One region of the Halorhodospira sp. M38 genome, then DNA from elsewhere that is predicted to be linked to it. Evidence: riboswitches for the same ligand, from Rfam matches in the RefSeq annotation. Region 1 holds a riboswitch; the other holds the start of a gene.
What was found. A riboswitch is a leader RNA that binds a small molecule or an ion and turns the genes downstream of it on or off. The one in region 1 is predicted to bind cobalamin.

Region 1 (7,982 bases):
CAAGACGGCGCTGGTCGCCGGTCTCTGCCGCCTGCTCGCCCGCCACGGGGTCCGCGTGGCGCCGTTCAAGCCGCAGAACATGAGCAACAACGCGGCGGTCACCCGCGACGGCGGCGAGATCGGCCGCGGCCAGTGGCTCCAGGCCCTGGCCGCCGGGGTGCCGGCGCACACCGACATGAACCCGGTGCTGCTCAAGCCCGAGGCCGAGCGCACCGCCCAGGTGGTGCTCCAGGGCCAGGTCACCGGGCGGCTCGAGGCGCGCGCCTTCCGCGAGGCCCGCCAGCCGCTGCTGCCGCCGGTGCTCGAGTCCTTCGAGCGCCTGCGTGCCGCCTACGACGTGGTGCTGGTCGAGGGGGCCGGCTCGCCGGCAGAGCCCAATCTCCGCCAGGGGGATATCGCCAACATGGGCTTCGCCGAGGTTGCCGACGTCCCGGTCTGGCTGGTGGGCGATATCGACCGCGGCGGCGTCTTCGCCTCCCTGCTCGGCACCCTGGAGTGGCTTGACGCCGCCGACCGGCGCCGGGTCGAGGCACTGATTATCAACCGCTTCCGCGGCAGCCCCGAGCTGCTCGGCGAGGCGCCGGCGCAGCTCGCCGAGCGCGGCGGCGTGCCGGTGATCGGCGTGGTCCCGGCGGTGCCCGATCTGCACCTGCCCGAGGAGGACGCCCCCTACCGGATGGCCGGGCCGCGCGGCTCCGGCGGCGCCCTGCAGGTGGTGGCGGTGGCCTATCCGCGGATGAGCAACCACGACGACCTCGATGCCCTGGATGCGGAGTCCGGGGTCCACGTCCGCTTCGCCCGGCAGCCGCGGGATCTCGACGGGGCGGATCTGATCGTCCTGCCCGGCTCCAAGCATGTCTTCTCGGATCTGGCCTGGCTGCGTGAATCCGGCGTGGCCGAGGCGCTGCTGCGCCACTGTCGGTATGGAGGCCGGGTGGTCGGGCTGTGTGGCGGGCTGCAGATGCTCGGCGAGCACATCGAGGACCCGGAGGGCGTCGAGGGCGGTGGCAGCGCCCCGGGCTTGGGCCTGCTGCCGGTGCGCACCCGCCTGGCGGCGACCAAGCAGCTGGCCGAGGTGCACGGCCACGCCGAGTGGCCGGCGCCGGTGGCCGTCACCGGCTACGAGATCCACCACGGCGTCACCGGTGCCCAGCAGGGCCTCTTCCCCTTCGTGGCACGCTCCGACGACGGCCGCGTGCTCGGTAGCTACCTCCACCGGCTCTTCGACAGCGGGCCGTTCCGCCGCGCCCTGCTGGTGGAGTGGTTCGCCCTGGAGGGCGAGGGGGGCGATGAGCAGGCGCGCATCGAGGCGGAGCTGGATCGCCTTGCCGACACCCTGGAGCAGGCCCTGGAACCCGCCTGGCTGGAGGCGCTCGGCGTGCCGGGGCGCCGCTCCGGCTAGGCGGGCCCCTCGCGCGCACGCCGCCGCGCCCCGCTGCGGCGGTTTTTGGGGCCTGCGACCAAGCGCCCGATGCTCTCGTTTGCCCCGTGGCCGCGGGGCCGGATAGACTCCTGCCCTTCGATGTGGGTGCCCCGGGGTGCGATCCGCGCCCGGGGGTTAAACGGGAAGTCCGGTCCAGCTGCACCCAGCAGTGAAGCCGGCGCTGCCCCCGCAACGGTAGGTGGGTGTGCGGATCACCCGGCCACTGCGGAGTAGCCGTCGCAAGGCGGTCTCCGTGGGAAGGCGATCCGCAACGACGCATCCAGCGTCCCCCACGAGCCCGGAGACCGGCCCACAGCAACCCACGATACGGCGTGCGGGCGGCGCGCCTGGGGGTGAGTGTGCCGGTGATCCTACCTGTCCGGCGGCGGCGCTGCAGCCGTCGCCGCTCCCCCAGAACCAGTCGCCAGCGCCCGTCGCAAGACGAGGAGCGCTGATGAACATGTATCCGAACGATCGAAAACCCGGGCGCCTGCTCGGTGCCCTTCTGGCCACGGCCGTGTCGGTCCCGGCCTACGCTGCGGACAACGACCCACCGATCGCTTCCTCCACCGATCTGTCACCGGTGCGCATCGAGGCCGGTGGCGATCCCCTGGGGCGCGGCGTGGACAGCGAAGCGCTGCAGCGGCGCCAGGCCTCCAGCAGCGCCGAGATCTTCCGCGGCGAGGCCTCGGCCGGGGTCGGCGGTGGCAGCCGCAACGCCCAGCGCCTCTACCTGCGCGGTGTCGAGTCGAGCAACCTCAACGTCAGCGTCGATGGCGCCCGCCAGGGGCGCAATCTTCACCAGCACCGCGGTGGCCTGACCGGCCTCGACCCGGATCTGCTGCGGTCGGCCGATCTCGACCCGCGTCCGGCGGCGGACCAGGGCCCCGGTGCCCTGGGGGGGTCGGTTCGCTTTGAGACCGTGGATGCCCAGGACCTGCTCGACCCCGACGAGGAGATCGGGGCCCGCCTGCGCGCCGGCTACGCCAGCGCCGACGAGGCCGAGCGCGGCTCGGCCACCGCCTTCGGCCGGCTGGGTGGCGACTGGGGCGCCCTGGCCCACATCGGCGCGGTCAACCGGGACGACTATCGCGTTGGCGGCGGCGGGAGCATGCCGTACTCCGGCGGCCGCGACCGCGACTACCTGGCCCGCATCAGCCGGGTTCCGGCCAGCGGGCACCAGCTGCGCTTCGGCGTGCAGCGCAACACCTTCGAGGGGGACCACCACTACGGCTCCTGGGGCAGTGACTTCGGCGACCCGCGCGAGACCACCCGGCAGGATCCGGTGGGCCAGGAGCAGCGGCGCGAGACCTGGACCGCCGAGCACCGCTACCAACCGGCCGACCCCCACGTGGACTGGCAGGCCCGGGTCTACCGCAACGACAACCGCCTCGAGCGCCAGGATGAGGGCACCGCCACCCGGGCCGTGGAGCACGGTGGCGACGTGCGCAACACCTTCACCCTGGACGCCGGGCCGACCCGTCACCGGCTCACCGCCGGCTTCGATTACTACACCGAGGACGGGCGCATCGGCCAGACCGACGGCCCGCGGCTCAGCCACCGCTCGCGCAACTTCGGCGCCTTCCTGCAGAACCGGATGCGTTGGGAGCGGCTGCGCCTCTCGGCGGGGCTGCGCTTCGACGACTACAACACGGACCTGGTGGAGCAGGATCTGGACGGCGACGCCGTCTCGCCCAACCTTAGCGCGGAGCTGGAGATGAGCGCCGGCTGGAGTGCGTTTGCCGGCTACGGCGAGGCGGTCAGCGGCGCCGGCGTCCTGCCCATCGGCTGGCTGCAGTTCATCGACGATGAGGAGACCAACCTCAACGACGGCGAGCCGTTCGAGGCCGAGGAGTCGCGCCGCACGGAGGGGGGGCTGCGCTACCAGGGGCGGGATTGGATCACGGCCCGCGACCGCTTCGACTTCGAGGCGACGCTCTTCGAGACGCGCATCAAGAACAGTCTGACTCGCACGGATAGCGGGTACCCCGGGGAATCAGCAGGTCATGACTATATCGACGGGATCATTGAGCGCGACCCGGTCCGCCTGCGTGGCTACGAACTGCGCGCCGCCTGGGGCGTGGGCCCCTACGACGCCCGGCTCTCGTTTCTCAGCGCCGAGGCCGTCGACGACGACGGCGACCCGGTGGGGGTGATCCGGCGCCTGGGTGGGGGCGGCGGTGACCGCCTGGTCTTCGATCAGCGCTGGGCGGCCCACGAGACCCTGACCCTGGGCTACACGCTCACCTGGGTGGGTGATCACACCGACGTCCCCGGCGACGAGCCGGAGCGCGACGGCTACCACCTCCACGACGTACAGGCCGAGTGGCAGCCGTGGGCCGACGACCGCCTGACCCTGGCGCTGGCGGTGCACAACCTCTTCGATGAGCAGTATGCGGAGCACACCTCGCTGGCGGTGGAGGAGAACGACGAGTGGCAGATCCGCGATGAGCCGGGCCGGGACGTGCGGGTGACCGGGACGCTGCGCTTCTGACCTCGGGGCCGGTCTAGCCGGAAGCGGGCGGGTTGCCCAGGGCGGCCTCGATGAGCCCGGCGATCCGCCCGTCCAGCCAGTAGCCGGGCCGGCCGGGCCGGGTGCCGTGGACGAAGCCGACGTGCCCGCCGTGGCGCTGCAGTTCCAGACACACCCCGGGGCCGAGTTCGTCGGCCTGCGGGATGGTCTCCGATGGCACGAAGGGGTCGTCCGCCGCGTGGAGGATCCGGGTGGGCTGGCGGATGGCGTCGAGACGCTGCCGGCAGCTGGCCCGCTGGTAGTAGTCGGCGCTGTCGCGAAAGCCGTGCAGCGGGGCGGTGAGCAGATCGTCGAACTCGCGCAGGCGGCGGATGCGCCGAATCCGCTCCACCGGCACCGGCGCATCGCTGCGTGCGGCGAACTTGGCCGCGGCCATCGCCCGCAGGCGGCGCAGCAGGTAGGCCTGGTAGACGCGGGCGAAGCCCTGCTCCAGGGCTTCGGCGCAGCGGTCCAGCTCGAATGGCACCGAGACGGCCACGGCCAGCGCCACCGGGCTATCGCCGCGCTCGGCCAGCCAGTTGAGCAGCATCGAGCCGCTCAGCGAGAAGCCCACCACCGCCAGGGGCTGTCCGGGCCGCCGCTCCGCCAGGCCGGTGACCACCGCCTCCAGGTCGTCCCAGGCGGCCGCGTGGTAGGAGCGCCGATGGCGGTTGGGCCGCCGCCCGGCCCCCCGCGACTGCAGGACCACCGATCCGATACCGCGCCGGGCCAGCTCGGCCACCAGCCCGCGCACGTAGGCCGAGTCGCTGCTGCCGCCCAGGCCATGGCCGATAATCGCCAACCCCTGGCCCGCAGGCCCCCAGGCCAGCTCCAGGAAGTCGCCGTCGGGCAGCTCGAAGGTCTCCGGCGTCAGCGGGATCCGCGGCGGGCTGCGCAGCAGGGCCGGGAAGACGGTCTGGGCGTGGCGGCCCGGCAACCACCAGGCCGGTTGGAAGGCGGGGGGCTGCGGATCGGTCACGCGGGGGTCTCTCCGTCGGAGGTCGGTCCGTTTTCGGTGAACGCCACATAGCCGGTGACGTTGCTGTGCTCGCCGCCGGCGCGCGGCAGCTCGCAGACGAAGCTGGCCCCGGTGCCGGGTTCGCTTTCCACCCACAGCTTGCCCCAGTGGGCGTCGGCGATCAGCCGGCAGATGGTCAACCCCAGGCCGCTGCCCTTGGGCTTGCCGGCCTGCTGCTGCGAGATCTGGTGGAACTTGTCGAAGATCCGCCGCTGATCCTCCTCGCTGATGCCCGGGCCGTTGTCGGTCACCGACAGGCGCAGGGTGTCGCCGCGGCCCGGCTCCAGGCGCAGCCAGACCTGCCCCTCGCCGGGGTCGGTGAACTTCGAGGCGTTGGAGAGCAGGTTGATGATCAGCTGCATCAGCCGGTCCGGATCACCCTTGACGGCGTTGTCGTCGCTGGCGATCTCCACGTGCAGCTGCGTCTGCCGCTCGGTGAACAGCTGCTGGGTCGATTCCACGGCCTCGCGGGCCAGGCGCGAGAGGTCCACATCCTCCAGCTGCCACTGCGCCGAGCCGCTCTCGATCTTCGACAGGTCCAGCACCTGGTTGATCAGCCGGGTCAGCCGCTCGCTCTCGCGGACCACCACCTCGAGGAATTCGCGGCGCTGATCGGCGTCCATCTCCGGGTTATTGAGCAGGATCTCGCCGAAGGCGCGGATCGAGGTCAGCGGGGTGCGCAGCTCGTGGCTGACCATGGAGACGAACTCGTCCTTGAGCTGATCGAGCTCCTTGAGCCGCTCGTTGGCCGAGCGCAGCTCCTCGGTGGCGCTCTCCAGGGCGCGGGATTTCTCCTCCAGCCGCCGCGAGTACTCGATGGCCCGCGAGGTGGCGTCGAGGATCTCCATCACCCCCTCGTAGGAGAGCGCCTCGCCCTTGACGATGGAGGAGACCATCACCCGCGCCGAGGCGGAGCCGATGGAGCCGGCGAGCAGGCGCTCGACGTGGTTGACCAGCTCCGGCCGGGCCTGCTCGGCCTCGTCCAGGGGGCGGCCGCGGTGGGCGCCGTACTCGCGGATGACCTCGGCGGATCGGCGTGGGCCGAGGAAGCGGCCGAGCAGATCCTGCAGATCGCCCACGGTGGCGGTGCCCTCCCAGAAGCGGGCATCGCGCTCCGAGCGCAGGAAGACGTCCACGAACAGCGTGGCCTGGATGCGCTCCATGTCGCTCTGACGGTCGAACAGCGAGATCCCCAGCAGCAGCCCCAGGTTGACCAGCAGCGTCCAGAAGAAGGCGTGGGCGATCGGGTCCATGCCCTCCAGGCCGAACAGGGCGTAGGGGTGCAGCCACTCGATGCCCCAGGGTCCGTCGCCGAGCAGCCGCTCGCCGAGCAGTCCGGCCTCGGCCAGCGAGGGCAGCAGCAGGGTGTAGGCCCAGAGCAGGAACCCGGCCACCAGCCCGGCCAGCGCCCCGCGCCGGCTCGCCCCCTTCCAGAACAGCCCGAGCAGCACCGCCGGCGCGAACTGCGCCACCGCGGCGAAGGAGATCAGCCCGATGGAGACCAGGGCGTGGGTATCGGCAATGAGCAGGTAATAGACATAGCCCAGCGCCAGGATGACGCAGATCACCACCCGCCGGATGGTGACGATCAGCCGCGAGAGATCGCGCTGGCCCCGGGCGTGGAAGCGCCGCAGGCGCAGCAGCGCCGGGGTGACCAGGTCGTTGCTGACCATGATGGCCACGGCGATGGTCGCCACGATCACCATGCCGGTGGCCGCTGAGAAGCCGCCGATGTAGACCAGCAGCCCGAGCAGGCCCTGATCCACGGCCAGGGGCAGGGCGAGGACGTAGTCGTCGGCCGGAATTCGGTCGCCGAAGAAGAGCAGCCCGGCCAGGGCCACCGGCAGGACGAACAGGTTGATGATCAGCAGATAGAGCGGAAACAGCCAGGACGCCGTGCGGATGTGGTCCTCGTTGACGTTCTCCACCACGCTTACCTGCCACTGCCGCGGCAGGAAGAGGATGGCCAGCGCCGAGAGTGCCAGCATCGCCATCCAGCTCTGGTAGCCGCCGGGCAGCTCGGTGAGCAGGCCGAGCTCCTGGATCTTCGGGGTCGCCGCCGCCTCGCGGAAGAGCTCCAGCGGGCCGGAGAAGAGCACGAAGGTTACGAAGACGCCGATGGCGAGAAAGGCGATGAGCTTGACCACCGACTCGAAGGCGACGGCCACCACCATGCCCTCGAGCCGTTCGGTGGCGTCGATGTGCCGGGTGCCGAAGAGTATGGTGAACAGCGCCAGGAGCACCGCCACGTAGAGCGCCTTGTCGTCGAGGATGCCGGCGCTGCCGGCCTCCACCGCCTCCATGTCCGGGAAGTGGAGCAGCACGTCGAAGCTCGAGGAGACGGCCTGCAGCTGCAGGGCGATGTACGGGGTGGTGCCCACCAGGGCGATGAACGCCGCCAGGCCGCCGAGGAGCATGCTCTTGCCGTAGCGGGCGGCGATGAAATCGGCGATGGAGGTCAGCCGGTAGAGCTTGCTGATGCGCACGATCTTGCGCAGCACCACCCACCAGACGATGGCCATCAGCGTGGGGCCGAGGTAGATGGTCAGAAAGGCCAGCCCCTGTTCGGCGGCCAGCCCGACGCTGCCGTAGAAGGTCCACGCCGTGCAGTAGACGGCGATGGACAGGGTGTAGACATAGGGGTTGTTGACCAGTGACAGCCCCCGGTCGCCGAGCTTGTCCGCCGTGTAGGCGACGGCGAACAGCAGCCCGACGTAAAGGGCCGAGACCAGCAGGATGGTCCAGGCCGGCAGCATCCCGCTAGCCCCGCGCGGCTGCCCGGTTGAGCCGGGCCAGGCCGAAGATCAGCCCGGCCCAGACGATGAACAGATAGGCGAAGAGGATCGGCACGCCCAGCACCTTGCCGTCGACCGCGAACAGCGAGAGCACCGGGTAATTGAACAGGGCAGCCCCGAGCAGGGCCAGGGCGATGAGTCGTTCACTGCGCCGTCCCGTCATCTTAGAACTGCGCCTGTTGCTTGCGGACCTCGACCATCTGCTCGGAGGCGTTGATCGCCTCGCGCAGGGTG
Region 2 (7,982 bases), on a different contig from region 1:
ACGGGGTGCACCTGCTCGGATCGCTGCCGCTGGATATCACCATCCGCGAGCAGTCGGACAGCGGCCACCCCACCGTGGCCGCCGACCCCGACGGGCGGATCGCTACCGATTACCGGCACATGGCGCGCAGCGTCGCGGCCCAGTTGTCGTTGCGCGAGCGCAGTTCCGGCAGCGCCTTCCCCAACATCGTCGTCGGTGATTCCTCCGAGTAGCCAGCGGCCAGCCGGGCGCGTTGTCTAGCGCGCCCGGCTGGTAACGTAGGCGGCGAAGCGATCGAGCAGCGCCGTCGCCTCCGGCGTGGCCGCGACCTGGCGATAGAGCGCGCGCGGGTCGAAGCCCTCCCGGCGCAGATCCGGGCGGCGATGGAAGATGTAGCCGCGGGTGATGGCGGTGTCGAACTCCGGGTGGAACTGGACGCCCCAGGCGTGACGCCCCCAACGGAACGCCTGGTGGGCGTCGTGCTCGTTGGCGGCGAGAACGACGGCGCCCTCGGGCAGTTCCAGCACCGACTCCTCGTGGGTGACGTGGGCTGCGAAGCGCTCCGGCACGGGGGCGAACAGGGGGTCGTCGGCGCACGGTGCCAAGCGCTCGACGCCGACGGTGCCGATCTCGCGGCCGCGTGGGTTGGGACCGGCGCGGCCGCCGAGGCCGTGGGCCAGCAACTGGTGGCCGTAGCAGATACCGAGGATCGGGATATCTTTGCCGGCGGCTTGCGCGAGCCAGTCGGCGGCGGCTTCGCTCCACGGTTCACGATGCGAGACCATCGCCGGTGAACCAGTGACCACGATACCGGCCGGGTGAGCCGGTTTCGGCAGGGATGCGGGTCCGGCGGTGGCGTCCACGGTGCGCCAGGGAGCACGCCCCAGGCCGGCGCCGATCCAGTCCTCGAAGTCACCCTGCCGGCGCAGTGCAGGGAGGGTGCGTCCGGTCTTGACCACCCAAATGGTTCCGTCGGTGGTGTGCTCATTCGTCATGCCCGAAAGCTCCTTATCGGTCCTCTCCAATCCCGGCGTGGGGTTGCGGAGGATTGTGCTACTGGGCCAGCCGGTTGCGTCCGCCCTTCTTGGCCCGGTAAAGGGCTTGATCGGCGGCCTGTACGACGGCGTCGGCGTCTGTCGCGGTACTGCTGTCGGCGACGCCGATGCTGATGGTGATTTGCGTCTGCTGCCGCCCGCGCTTGATGCCCCGTTTGCGGCTGCCGTGCCGGTCATCGGCCGGCCGGTCGCTACCCCGGAGGCGGAACGGGGTGCTGGCGATCGTCTCGCGCACCGTTTCCAGCGCCTCGACGACCTGCTCCGCGGTGCGCCCCGGGAAGACGACCGCGAACTCCTCGCCACCGTAGCGGAAGGGGTGCCCGCCCGCGCCGACCCGGCCGATGCTTGCCGCCACCCGGCGCAGCACCTGGTCGCCGACTTCGTGCCCGTGGGTGTCGTTGAAGGACTTGAAGTGGTCGACGTCGGTCATGGCGATGGCGTAGCTTCCGCTCAGTCCCTGCGTCAGGCTGTCCATGGCGCGCCGGTTCGGTAGGCCGGTGAGCCCGTCGCGGAACGCCATGCGGTGGGCTTCCTGTAAAACGGCGACAAGCAGGAGGAAGAGGGCAACCGCGCCCAGCAGGGTGGGCAGCACCAGCTCGCCGCCCCTTGCAAGGGCCAGTTCCAGGCCGAGGGTGGTGGTCAGCAGCGCGCTGAAAGCGCCCACGTGGGGCGGGGTGGGGTCGAGCAGGGCCCACAGGAGCAGGCTCGCGGCGGCCAGCGCGGCGAGCAGCAGGCCCTGTTCGGGCAGGCTGCTCCAGTCGGCCAAGCCAAGCGGCAGGAAGGTGGTGGCGGCCAGTGCTTCCAGCCAGTCGGGCTGGTAGCGGAACAGGCCGAGGACGAGCAGGGCTTGCAGCGCCAGGGCGGCGCAGCGCCACAGCCCGGCTCGGCTGAGCAGGCCCCGGTCATCGAGCAGGGTCAGGATCAGGAGGTTGATCGGCAGCAGGATGGCGGCCGCCGTGACCCCGTGGGCCGGTGACGGCGCAACGCCGATCCCGCTGATGGCCAGGCTGATGGCGGCGGCCTGCAAGGCCAGGTTGGCGCGCCGGTAGAGCAGGGCCAGCACCGCCACCATGCCGCCGGCGATGGCGAGGAACTCGAACGAGTGGGCCTCCAGCAACGCGATCGCCGGGCGCGGGAAGGGGGCGTCAAGCAGGACGATCCAGGCCGCCAGGGCGGCCAGGAACAGCAGGTGAAGCAGCCAGGTCGAGCTGAGCAGGCGTTGCACGGCGGCCATTGCGTCTCCATCCGGGGCGCGCAGCTCAGGAATCGTAGCCCCACAGCGAGGCGAGCTGGAAGCGCTGTGCCAGCTGATGGGTGGGCTCCAGTGAGTCGACGTTGGGCATGTCCGGCTGGCTGGTGTCGCGATAGAGCGGTCGTGCCGTGGGCTGGCCGTTGGCCTTGATCAGGACGGCCACGACCGGGTTGGCGCCGCGGTTGCCGCGCTGGATGACGACGCCGCGCTCGCCGCTGTCCAGGGCGACGAAACTGCCTGCCGGATAGATCCCGATGGTCTGGATCAACCCGGAGAGGATGTCGCGGTCGTAGATCCGGCCACTCTGATTCATCAGCTCGAGCAGGGTCTCGCGGACCGCCGTGGCAGGCCGGTAGACACGGTTACTGATCATCGCCAGATAGGTGTCGGCGATGGTCAGGAGCCGCGCCCCGCGGCAGATTTGAGTACCGTGCAGGCCCGCCGGGTAGCCGCTGCCGTCGAGCCGTTCGTGGTGCTCGGCGACGACCCGGAGCCAGATCGGGTCCTCGACCCCGGCTGCCGACAGGCGTTCCACCGAGCGCAACGGGTGCTCTTCCAGGTCCCTGCGCTGGGCGTCGTCGAGTGGTGCACTCTGGCGATCAAGGCCATCCTGCGTCTCGAGCATACCGATGTTCGCCGAGAGGGCGGCGAGGACGATGGAACGCCGCTCGCTGTCCGGGATGTCCAACTGGCTGCCAACGACATCGCAAAGGATCGCCTGGCGGATCGGGTGGCGGATCGAGTAGGCGAACGCCTCGTCGAGGTGGGCAGCCCCGATGGCCGCGTCGGCGTCGCGCTCGACCAGGTCGCCGATGCGGCTGGCGAGGTGGTCGAGGCGACGCAGGAACCGGTCGTTGTCCTCGCCCAGCCACTTGAAGGTCTCCTGCAGCGCGCGGGAGATTTGATAGATCAGGTCGAAGGGGTTGCGGAAAGCGGCCAAGGCGAGCTCGCGCCGCCGCGAGACCCCGCCGGTCTCTTGACGCCGGGCGGCCACGTGGTAGGGCGTCCGGCCGATCTGCAGGAGCCGCTCCAGCTGCTCGCGGGAGCGCAGAATCGAGCCGCGCCGCAGCAGTAGGTGCCCGTAGGCGTCCTCGATGTCGTAGGGCACGGGCTTTCCGAGCGCCAGGTCGTCGGCTTGAACGGTGGCCCGCTTGGTGGGGATGGCCCGCTGGTTCATGGTCTCAGGCTCGTTGTCCGGCTCCGACCATTCTACCAGCCTATGCGTGGGTATACGCCCGCGGAACGAACCGGCCCTGGGCGGGGCTGTGCGAGACCCCATGGAGGAACGGTGTTTTTGGAGGCGTTGATTCTTGTCGTCATGCTGGGGGGCATGCTGCTGATCGTCGGCTACACGGTGGTCACGGGCATCTCGCCGCTGCCCTCCACACGTCTGGGGCAGGAGTTGGTGATTGCTGCGCTACCGGACGAGCTCGAGGGAACGGTGATCGAGGCTGGCTCTGGATGGGGCGGGCTGGCCCGGGCGGTGGGGCGACGGTGCCCGCGGGCCCGGGTGATCGGGTACGAGCTCTCGCCGCTGCCGTGGTTGTTCGCCTGCCTGCTGCAGTGGATCCGGCCGGTGCCCAATGTCGAATTCCGGCGCCGCGACCTGCGCCAGGTGTCCTTCCGTGATGCCCGTGCGGTGGTTTGCTATCTGCACCTTGAGGCGATTCGCGAGCTCGAGCCGCGATGGCGCCGGGAGTTGCCCGCCGGGGCGCTGGTGGTGAGCAACACGTTCCGCATCCCGGGCTGGCAACCGTGCGCCGTGCACCGGCCGCCCGTGCGCCTGGACGCCCCGGTCTATCTCTACCGGATTCCGCGGGCCTGTCGCGCTCGTTTGGACGTGTGCGGCTAGCTCAGCGGTGGCCGTGGCGCTGTCTGATCGCCTCGATCTCGGCGCCCCGGCGCAGGAAAGCCTCCACGCACTCCCCGCACAGCTTGCCCGCCTTTGCCTCGGCTCGCAGGGTCTCGGCAGCCTCGGCGAAACCCCAAGGCCGTTTGTAGGGGCGCTCGCTGGTCAGGGCGTCGAAGACGTCGGCGACGGCCACAATGCGCCCCTCCAGCGGGATCTGCTCGCCGCGTGCACCGGTCGGATACCCGCTGCCGTCAAGGCGCTCGTGGTGGTAGGCGACGATGTTGCGCATGATGGCCGCCCGCCGGTCCTCGCTCAGCCCCAGCTCCTCGGTCATCGCCAGCACCATGGCCACGCCGCGGCTGACGTGCTCGCGCATCTGCGCGAACTCCTCGTCGGTGAGCCGGCCGGGCTTGAGCAGGATGCCGTCGGGGACGGCAATCTTGCCCACGTCATGCACCGGGGCGAACTGATAGACCATCTCGATGTATTCGTCGCCGAGACCGTGAGCTGCGGCCAGCTCGAGAGCGATCAGTCGGCTGTACTCCGCCATCCGGGCGAGGTGGCCACCGGTCTCGTCGTCCCGCGCACGGCCGAAGGCCATGGCCGTGCGCGCCGCGCCGCGCAGGGTCTGCGTGGTGCGGATGGAGGTGATGGCGAGCAAGCGGGCCAGGTCGATGTAAGGCGCCAGCCGCTCGACGACGGCCTCCGAGAAGTAGCCCGGCCGCCGGGAGTTGAGGAACAGGAAGCCGAAGAAATTCTCGTCGTGCTGCAGCGGCAGGATCATCCCGGCGCGCAACCCGCTCTCGCGGATGCTGACGGTGTGCGGTTTCGGGCTGGGGTGTTCCCGGTAGTCGTCGATGATGCGCACCTGCGGCGCCTCGGCCAGGGCGCGCAGGGTGGGGGCCTCGCCTAGCCGGGTCTCGTAGTGATCCAGGGGGCTGGGGGCATCGCCGCTGGCGCCGTAGGTCTTGAGACGGTTGGCGTCCGGTTCGTAGATGGCGACGGCGATGCGGTGGATCGCGCCGCCGGGCAGCGCTTGGTTGATATGGCAGCGCAGGCGTTCAAAGCGCTCGCTAAGGCGCAGGTGCGGTTCCTGGTCGCTCAGCGGCAGGGTATCCAGCGCGTCGGTGACTATGTCACCCGCCTGGGGGCAGGGTGAATTCGCGTCTGTGCCCATGACATCTCCGTCGGGGGGTCGGGAGGGGTCGCGGGCGTCCATACCCTTCTTTGATACGGCGCAATTGTGCCATAAAGTTCGAGGTTGTGGCCATCGGCCCGGCTGGGCGCCCGATCGGGCCGCGTTGACAGTTGCCCCGAGCCGGCCGTAGAGTCCAGCCTCCCCAGGTGACCTGGCAGTTACCATCGCTGCCGGGGCCGTTCCCCGCCGCGTGGTCCGCCCGACAGCGCCGGGGACGGTCGGGAAGTCGGTGCGCACTGCGGCCCGGGCGGGCGCAGGCAAGGCCGACGCTGTCCCCGCAACGGTAGGCGAGAGTGGGCGCTGCATCGCCACTGCATCCACGGTGTCCCTGGCACCCGGTGCGGGAAGGCGCGGCGCCCGGGGTTCGACCCCGCTCGCGAGCCCGGAGACCGGTCTGGGGGTCGCAGCCACACGGCGGGGAACCGTGCGTGGCGGTGACGGTAGCTTCAGCCGCGCCCTGTCCCAGCGCCACGGCGTGCCCGTTTCCGACCCGCTCCCCGCATGGCGTACTGGATCCAGTGACTGGAGGAGCCATGCACCGCAATCCATGCATCGCCCTCGTGGCCGGGGTCGGCCTTATCCTCGGCGGGTGCGGGGATGCCCTCGACGATGATCCGGATGGAGGGGGTGCCCGGGAAACCCGTGAGGTTGAGGATATGCTCGGCCGCAGCGTGGAGGTCCCGGAATCGGCCGAGCGGATCGCCACGGTCAATGTCGACGCCTTCCGAATGGCGCTCCACCTGGGGGTTGAGGAGCGCCTGGTGGGCATCCCGAGCGATATGTACGGCTCGCGTTTCTCCGAGGCGAAGCCCATTGAGGTCGAGGCCTTCGGGCGCCTTGACGAGGTGGCCATGGTCGGCGGCGGCCAGCCCGGTTCGGAGTTCAGTGCCGAGCGGGTGCTCGCCACGGAGCCGGATCTGTTTATCTACTGGGCCTTCAGCCGCGGTGATGACGATCAGGCGATGGCCGAACAGGCAGAACGCTACGAGCAACAGCTGGGCGTGCCGGTGGTGGCGCTGAACACCCTGGGCCGGGAACGGGCGTCGCAGGAGGCCGTCGAGGAGCAGATCGAACAGGCCTACCGGCTCCTCGGCGAAGTGTCCGGTCGCGAGGAGCGGGCCGAAGAGCTGCTCGATTTCTACCACGCAACGGTCTCCGCCGTGCAGCAGCGGGTCGCTGGCGAGCAGCCGCCTCGAGTCTATCTGGCCCACCGGCGCAATCTCTACAACCACGTCTCCTTCTACTTCCCCGTCGAGCTGCTCGGTGCCGAGATGGTCACTGCCGGCCGGGCCGGCGACGATGGCGAGGTCAGTGCCGAGGAGCTGCTGAGCTGGGATCCCCAGCATATCCTCCTCCACACACCGTCCCGAGCGAGTCGCGTGGAACGCGCCGAGGTGCTCGACGATGAGCGCTTGTCCGGTGTAGCAGCCATCGAGGCGGAGCGTATCCACCGCTTCAAGGGCACCTACATGGGCTGGGACCTGGCGACGGGGTTGATCGATCTGGTGCACATGGCTCGGGGCCTCTACCCGGAGGCCATGGCAGGCGTCGATCTCCGCGACCGCGGCGAGGAGATTCTGGAGGTCTTCTACGGTGACCCCGGTCTCTACGACCGGCTCATGGAGCTCAGCAGCCTCGAGGATGGCTGAGTTGACCGTCGGCACCCCCGTCCGGCCGGCGCCACCGCGGGGCCTCATTGACGACTACACGCGCGCGATCCGGGCCAAGACGCTGGTGCTGCTCGGCCTGGCGGTAGCCCTGGTGGCTACGGCGGGCTTTGGCTTGGCGCTGGGCCCGATGGGCATCCCGCTGAGCGAGGTGGTGCAGGCGCTGGTGGCTCGGCCGCTCGGGGCGTCGTGGGTCAGCGCGCAGACCGAGAACGTGGTCTGGAACATCCGCCTGCCGCGCCTGGCCACCGCGATGGTGGCCGGCATGGGACTGGCGCTCGGCGGCGTCATCCTGCAGAGCCTGCTGCGCAATCCCATGGCCTCGCCGTTCACCCTGGGGATCGCCTCGGGAGCCTCGCTGGGGGCGGCGCTGGCGATCATTTTCGGCTTCTCGGCTTTCGGTGTTTACGGCATCGTCGGCAACGCCTTCCTCTTCGCCATGGCGGTGTCCCTGCTCATCCTGCTCATCGGGCAGTGGAAGGGGGCGACGCCGATGAGCCTGATCCTCGCCGGCATCGCCCTGATGTACTTCTTCGGGGCGACCACGACGCTGCTGATCTACTTCGCTGATGCCGACGCCACCCGAGAGGTCATGTTCTGGAGCGTGGGCAGCCTGAGCCGCGCCGACTGGGAGAGCTTCGTATTCATCAGTGCGGCGCTGGTGGCGACGCTGCCGGTCTTCCTCTGGAAAAGCGGCGATCTGAACCGGTTGCTGCTCGGTGACGAGACCGCCACCAGCTTGGGGATCGCGGTCGGTCCGCTGCGCATCGGCCTGATGTTCCTGGTCGCCCTGTTGGTCGCGGTCACCGTGGCGTTCACCGGCGGGATCGGCTTCCTCGGTCTGGTGGCGCCGCACCTAGCGCGGCTTCTGATCGGCTCGGATCACCGCTTCCTGATCCCGGCCACTGCCCTGATTGGCGCCCTGCTGCTGACGCTGGCGGATCTGGTATCGCTGCACGCCTTCGAATCGGTGGTGTTG

Region 2: it holds a riboswitch for cobalamin, as region 1 does, so the genes downstream of both, LRA98_RS00095 (ABC transporter substrate-binding protein) here and LRA98_RS03030 (TonB-dependent receptor plug domain-containing protein) in region 1, are expected to answer to the same signal.

What each region holds. Positions count from the first base shown of each region.
Region 1 is NZ_JAJNQP010000003.1:54,286-62,267, forward strand. It holds gene LRA98_RS03025 (cobyric acid synthase) at 1-1,402, shown strand, start outside; cobalamin riboswitch at 1,510-1,751, shown strand; gene LRA98_RS03030 (TonB-dependent receptor plug domain-containing protein) at 1,878-3,917, shown strand; gene LRA98_RS03035 (hydrolase) at 3,931-4,914, opposite strand; gene LRA98_RS03040 (sensor histidine kinase) at 4,911-7,709, opposite strand; gene LRA98_RS03045 (hypothetical protein) at 7,714-7,911, opposite strand; gene LRA98_RS03050 (3'-5' exonuclease) at 7,913-7,982, opposite strand, start outside.
Region 2 is NZ_JAJNQP010000001.1:10,728-18,709, forward strand. It holds gene apbC (iron-sulfur cluster carrier protein ApbC) at 1-212, shown strand, start outside; gene LRA98_RS00070 (glutamine amidotransferase) at 237-974, opposite strand; gene LRA98_RS00075 (GGDEF domain-containing protein) at 1,033-2,268, opposite strand; gene LRA98_RS00080 (HD-GYP domain-containing protein) at 2,294-3,463, opposite strand; gene LRA98_RS00085 (class I SAM-dependent methyltransferase) at 3,581-4,138, shown strand; gene LRA98_RS00090 (HD-GYP domain-containing protein) at 4,140-5,315, opposite strand; cobalamin riboswitch at 5,556-5,728, shown strand; gene LRA98_RS00095 (ABC transporter substrate-binding protein) at 5,870-6,985, shown strand; gene LRA98_RS00100 (FecCD family ABC transporter permease) at 6,978-7,982, shown strand, end outside.